Regions from separate parts of the Pseudomonas sp. GW821-FHT01D09 genome, predicted to be linked through region 1. Evidence: predicted binding sites of a transcription regulator. Region 1 holds the regulator's gene; the other holds the start of a gene.
The links. Region 1 encodes sigma-54, which starts transcription at its own class of promoters, with help from an activator protein. Its sites were predicted from a motif close to ANTGGCATNNANNTTGCTNT; they were not measured.

Region 1 (3,416 bases):
GGGTTTCCGAGAAGCGCTTGAGCAGCGTTTCTTCGTCGGCATCCAGGTACAGCACGTCGCAATGGATGTGCTTGGCGCGTACCTCTTCCAGCAGTTCCGGGAATCGCGTGAGGTGGCTGGGCAGGTTGCGCGCGTCGATCGACACCGCCACCAGCGGTTGGGCGAGCTCGGTATGGATCAACGCACGTTCGGCCAGCTCGGGCAGCAGGCCGGCCGGCAAGTTGTCGATGCAATAGAAGCCACTGTCCTCAAGCACATTGAGGGCCGTACTTTTACCCGAGCCGGAACGCCCGCTGACGATGATCAGACGCATGATTACTGCCCGCTTTGCTCATCCAGAACCACCTGATACAGCGCTTCATTACTGCTGGCGCTGCGCAGTTTCTTACGTACTTCTTCACGGTCGAGCATGCTGGCGATCTGCCGGAGCAGCTCCAGGTGTGCATCGGTGGCGGCTTCCGGGACCAGCAAGACAAACAGCAGGTCAACCGGGGCGCCATCGATGGCGTCGAAATCTATGGGCGCCTCCAGGTGCAACAGGGCGCTTATCGGTGCGTCGCAGCCTTTGAGGCGGCAGTGAGGAATCGCGATGCCGTTGCCAAAACCGGTCGAACCGAGTTTTTCACGGGCTATCAGGGCATCGAAGACATCTTGCATTTCCAGGTCAGGCACTTGGCGGCTGATCAGGTTGGCAATTTGTTCGAGGGCTTTCTTTTTACTGCCGCCCGGCACGTTCACAAGGGAACGGCCGGGGGTCAGGATGGTTTCAAGTCGAATCATGGGTGGGGAGTGTTAGCGGCCTGTGCCTTGAAGAAGGCTCTGCTGCTTTTCCTTATGCTTTTTGATTTGGCGATCCAGCTTGTCGGTCAGGTCGTCAATGGCGGCATACATGTCTGAATGCTCTGCATTGGCGACTACTTCCCCGCCGGGTATACGCAAGGTGGCTTCGATTTTCTGCTTTAGCTTTTCGACAGACATGATGACTTGCACATTGGTGATCTTGTCGAAATGCCCCTCAATCCGTTTGAGTTTTTCGCTGATGTAGGCGCGCAGCGGTTCGGTCACTTCCAGTTGGTGTCCACTGATATTGACTTGCATACAGCTTCTCCTTCGTTGCCAGTGCATAAAGCGGCGGGTAGGAATACCCGCCACTGGAACGCTGTGGCCTGCCCGTCACATCAACCGCTTACGCTCGCTGGAAGGCGCGATCCCAAGGGACTCGCGGTACTTGGCGACGGTTCGACGGGCGACCTGAATGCCTTGTGCCTCCAGTAAACCAGCGATCTTGCTGTCACTCAACGGCTTTTTCTGATTTTCCGCGGCAACCAGTTTTTTGATGATCGCGCGGATCGCCGTGGACGAGCATTCGCCGCCTTCGGAGGTGCTGACGTGGCTGGAGAAAAAGTATTTCAGCTCATAGATACCGCGCGGGGTATGCATGAATTTCTGGGTGGTGACCCGGGAAATGGTCGATTCATGCATGCCGACGGCTTCGGCAATGTCATGCAGCACCAGCGGCTTCATTGCCTCGTCGCCGTATTCCAGGAAGCCGCGCTGATGCTCGACGATCTGGGTGGCCACTTTCATCAGGGTCTCGTTGCGGCTTTGCAGGCTCTTGATGAACCAGCGCGCTTCCTGCAACTGGTTGCGCATGAAGGTGTTGTCGGCACTGGTATCGGCCCGGCGCACGAAACCTGCGTATTGCGGGTTGACCCGCAGGCGCGGCACCGATTCCTGGTTCAGTTCCACCAGCCAGCGCTCGTTGTCCTTGCGCACGATTACGTCGGGGACGACGTATTCGGCTTCGCTGGACTCGATTTGCGAACCGGGACGCGGGTTGAGGCTCTGGACCAGTTCGATGATCTGGCGCAGGTCATCTTCCTTGAGCTTCATCCGGCGCATCAACTGGCTGTAGTCGCGGCTGCCCAGCAGGTCGATGTAGTCGGTGACCAGGCGTTGGGCCTCGGCCAGCCAGGGGGTCTTGGCGGGCAGCTGGCGCAGTTGCAGCAACAGGCACTCGCTGAGGTTGCGCGCACCAATGCCGGCGGGCTCGAACTGCTGGATGCGGTGCAGGACCGCTTCGATTTCGTCCAGCTCGATATCCAGTTCCGGGTCAAAGGCCTCGAGGATTTCCTCAAGGGTCTCGTCCAGGTAGCCCTGATTATTGATGCAGTCGATCAGGGTCACGGCGATCAGGCGATCGGTGTCGGACATCGGGGCAAGGTTCAGTTGCCACAGCAAGTGGCTCTGCAGGCTTTCACCGACGGAGGTGCGGGTGGTGAAGTCCCACTCGTCATCGTCGTTGCTGGGCAGGCTGCTGGCGCTGGTCTGGTAGACATCTTCCCAGGCCGTATCCACCGGCAGTTCATTGGGAATGCGCTCGTTCCACTCGCCTTCTTCCAGGTTATCCACCGTGGGTGCGGTTTCCTGGTAGGACGGTTCCTGGACGTCGGCGTTGGGTTTTTGCTCGATGTTGTCGGCCAGTGGATCGGCATTGTCGAAGTCGTCGCCTTCTTCCTGGCGTTCGAGCATCGGGTTGGACTCCAGGGCCTCCTGGATTTCCTGTTGCAGGTCCAGGGTCGACAATTGGAGCAGGCGGATGGCCTGTTGCAGCTGCGGTGTCATCGTCAGCTGCTGGCCCATTCTCAGGACTAGCGATGGTTTCATGGCAGGGGCTTAACACCTTATTCGCCGGCGCAATGCGCCATCCACGACAGGGCGCGTGAGCGCCAAACATAAGCAAATTATATGCCTGATATCGGGGGCTTTGCCTAGAGCGCGGTAACAATAAAAATAATAAGGTTTTTATTGACTCCCGCGCCTGATGGCGAATGTCCTGACATCCCAGTGTTTACAGGCGGAACTCGTGCCCCAGGTACACTTCCTTGACCAGTTCGTTGGCCAGGATGGTGGCGGAGTCGCCTTCGGCAATCAGTTGGCCGTCGTTGACGATATACGCGGTTTCGCAGATATCCAGGGTCTCACGCACGTTGTGGTCGGTGATCAACACGCCGATCCCCTTGGCCTTGAGGTGATGGATGATCTGCTTGATGTCGCCTACCGAAATCGGGTCGACACCGGCGAAGGGTTCGTCCAGCAGGATGAACTTCGGTGCCGTGGCCAGGGCGCGGGCGATTTCCACACGACGACGCTCGCCGCCGGACAGGCTCATGCCGAGGTTGTCGCGGATGTGGTTGATGTGGAACTCCTGCAGCAGGCTTTCCAGTTCCTGGCGGCGTCCATCGCGATCCAGTTCCTTGCGGGTTTCAAGGATCGCCATGATGTTGTCGGACACTGACAGTTTGCGGAAGATCGATGCCTCCTGGGGGAGATAGCCGATACCCGCCCGTGCACGACCGTGCATGGGCTGGTGGCTGACGTCCAGGTCGTCGATCAATACGCGGCCCTGGTCCGCC
Region 2 (3,416 bases), on a different contig from region 1:
TTATAGCCCAGCTTCACCATCTGTCGAAGGCTGCCGGAAAAAAATCAACGTCCACCGGATAACCAGTGGCTTATGCCCCGTCACCGTGCAAGGTGCCGAGGGTTTTGCGAGCACCGTCATGATCACGCTGCTCGCCCAGATAAACGCTTTGCCATGTGCCCATTGCCAAGTGGCCGGCCTTGACCGGCAAACTCGGTTGGCGACCCGATAGGCTGCCCTTGAAATGACCCGGGGCCTGGCCCGCTGAGTAATCAGGGTCTGTCGCCATATACAGTTCTGCGCCCATCGGCGCGCATTCTAGCGCGCTCTGGGAAAAAACAAAGTGCCGAATACGCCTACATGCCTGTAAGACATTCGCACAGTGAAAACTGCCTTGTGGATCCGATCACAAACGCGACACAAAAAATCTCACAAGCCTTCACCACAGGCAAATACCAGACAAAAAAATGCCCGGCAAGCCGGGCATGTTTTTTTTCATACGTTCTTACAAGTTGTAGCCACGCTCGTTGTGCTCCGCCAGGTCCAGGCCCACGGCCTCTTCCTCTTCGGTTACACGCAAGCCAATGGTCAAGTCCAGCACCTTGAGAATCACAAAGGTCACGATACCGGTATAGATCACGGTGAAACCAACGCCCTTGGCCTGGATCCAGACCTGTGCGGCAATATCGGTCACCGTGCCGAAGCCACCCAGGATCGGCGCCGCGAATACGCCGGTCAGAATCGCCCCGACAATCCCGCCGACACCGTGTACACCGAAGGCATCCAGGGAGTCATCGTAGCCCAGCTTGCGCTTGAGGCTGGTGGCACAGAAGAAGCAGATCACGCCAGACGCCAGGCCGATCACCAGGGCCCCCATTGGGCCCACGGTACCGGCGGCCGGTGTAACCGCCACCAGGCCGGCCACCACACCCGAGGCGATGCCCAGCGCGCTTGGCTTGCCGTGGGTAATCCACTCGGCGAACATCCAGCCCAGGGCCGCAGCAGCGGTGGCGATCTGGGTCACCAGCATCGCCATGCCGGCCGTGCCGTTGGCCGCTGCGGCGGAGCCGGCGTTGAAGCCGAACCAGCCGATCCACAGCATCGCCGCGCCGATCAGGGTGTAGCCCAGGTTATGCGGGGCCATTGGGGTGGTCGGGTAGCCTTTACGCTTGCCGAGCACGATGCACGCCACCAGGCCAGCCACACCGGCGTTGATATGCACCACGGTGCCGCCAGCGAAGTCCAGCACGCCCCAGTCCCACATCAGGCCGCCATTGCCGCTCCAGACCATGTGCGCGATCGGCGCATAGACCAGGGTGAACCAGATGGCCATGAACAGCAGCATCGCAGAGAACTTCATGCGCTCGGCGAACGCACCGACGATCAGCGCCGGGGTGATGATCGCGAAGGTCATCTGGAAGGTGATGAACACCGCTTCCGGGAACAGTGCCGCCGGGCCCGTGATGCTGGACGGGGTGACACCCGCCAGGAACGCCTTGCCCATGCCGCCGAAGAACGAGTTGAAGTTGACGACGCCCTGCTCCATGCCCGTGGTGTCGAACGCAATGCTGTAGCCGTAGACGACCCACAGAATGCTGATCAGACCGGTAATGGCAAAGCACTGCATCATCACGGAAAGAATGTTTTTGGAGCGGACCATGCCGCCGTAGAACAGCGCCAGGCCAGGGATGGTCATGAACAGCACCAATGCAGTGGCTGTCAGCATCCAGGCGGTGTCGCCGGAGTTGAGGACTGGCGCCGCCACTTCGTCTGCCGCCAAGGCCAGGCTGGGTATTACGATGGACAACAGGGCTCCTAGCCCTGCGAATTTACGCAGAGTCATATTGTTTTCTCCTGGGGCGTTGGGGTTTGGCGGCTTAGATTGCGTCGGTATCGGTTTCGCCGGTACGGATGCGAATAGCCTGTTCCAGATTGACCACGAAGATCTTGCCGTCACCGATCTTGCCGGTGTTGGCCGCCTTGGTTATCGCCTCGATAACCCGGTCAAGATCCTTGTCGTCAATGGCGACATCAATCTTCACCTTCGGCAGGAAATCGACCACGTATTCCGCACCGCGATACAGCTCGGTATGACCCTTCTGCCGACCGAAGCCCTTGACCTCGGTAACGGTAATGCCCTGCACGCCGATCTCGGACAGCGACTCGCGTACATCGTCCAACTTGAACGGCTTGATGATGGCAGTGACTAGCTTCATGAAAACTCTCTCCCGAATTGGTGGACTTGCCCCAGGAAAACAAACCCGTCTCAAGTCTAAGCGCAGTGCCTGGCTTTGTAACGCATCGTCGCCTCGGCAATTGCCATTGCGACGCCAGCCAACCGTTGGTAACGAAACATGTACCCTGATCCGTCAGCGCACTGCATTCGTCACAGCGACTGCATCAGTGCATGGGTCATGATCACCTAAGCAGAAACCTTGCCAGCTCCGTAAAAACAAACGAAATCAGCCCCTTGCCCGCTCCTGCCGGCCCATCGGCCTGTGTGGCGGCCTGGATACGCACAAAAACAGTGCAAGCCTATTCCGCTCAATGCGCGAAAAACGTGCAGTTGCCAGCGTGAAAAAGACTATAGCCACTGCGTGATACACTGCCGGCCAACTGTTTTCCGGAATGTTTCCCATGCTCGCGCCCAAAGACCTCCTCGACGCCCTGAGCGGCCACGCCTCTCGCCTGTTTAGCGGCGAAACCCCGCTGCCCCGCACTGAAATCGAAAGCCAGTTCAAGGCGTTGCTGCAAAGCGGGTTCAGCAAGCTGGACCTGGTCAGCCGTGAAGAATTCGACAGCCAGATGGTAGTCCTGGCCCGCACCCGTGCGCGGCTGGAGAGCCTGGAGGCGAAGGTGGCAGAGCTGGAAGCGCGGTTGAATCCCAGCGAGCAATAACACGCCGTACTTGTAGGAGCGAGCTTGCTCGCGAAAAACCTGAAAACGCCGCGTGCATCCAGAAGCCCCGCGTTATCGTTGGCGTTTTTCGCGAGCAAGCTCGCTCCTACAGTGGGTTTCCTGTTGCCTTGGATACGTTCTGTAAAACCTCCACACGGCGCCTCCCCCGCCCTCGTCTACCCTTGAAAAACCGCAAAGCGGCCCTCCCTTTCAAGGAACGAGCATGTCCCTCGCCATCGTCCACAGCCGCGCCCAGATCGGCGTCGAAGCCCCTGCTGTCACCGTCGAGGTGCATATGGCCAATGGTTTGCCATCGCTGACGCTGGTGGGCCTGCCGGAGGCGGCGGTCAAGGAGAGCAAGGACCGGGTGCGCAGCGCCATTCTCAATAGCGCGCTGCAATACCCCGCGCGCCGCATCACCCTTAACCTGGCGCCCGCCGACCTGCCCAAGGACGGTGGGCGTTTTGACTTGGCGATTGCCCTGGGGATTCTCGCGGCCAGCGTGCAGGTGCCCGCGCTGGCGCTCGATGACGTGGAAT

Region 2: the regulator sigma-54 is predicted to act here: its motif matches at 2,403-2,422, upstream of glnK (P-II family nitrogen regulator).

What each region holds. Positions count from the first base shown of each region.
Region 1 covers NZ_JBWKWY010000033.1:39,386-42,801, forward strand. The annotation lists gene rapZ (RNase adapter RapZ) at 1-313, opposite strand, end outside; gene ptsN (PTS IIA-like nitrogen regulatory protein PtsN) at 316-780, opposite strand; gene hpf (ribosome hibernation-promoting factor, HPF/YfiA family) at 793-1,098, opposite strand; gene AC07W7_RS22670 (RNA polymerase factor sigma-54) at 1,174-2,667, opposite strand; gene lptB (LPS export ABC transporter ATP-binding protein) at 2,852-3,416, opposite strand, start outside.
Region 2 covers NZ_JBWKWY010000005.1:115,179-118,594, reverse strand. The annotation lists partial or broken gene AC07W7_RS07690 (YjbQ family protein) at 71-232, opposite strand; gene AC07W7_RS07685 (ammonium transporter) at 485-1,822, opposite strand; gene glnK (P-II family nitrogen regulator) at 1,857-2,195, opposite strand; gene AC07W7_RS07675 (accessory factor UbiK family protein) at 2,617-2,877, shown strand; gene AC07W7_RS07670 (YifB family Mg chelatase-like AAA ATPase) at 3,101-3,416, shown strand, end outside.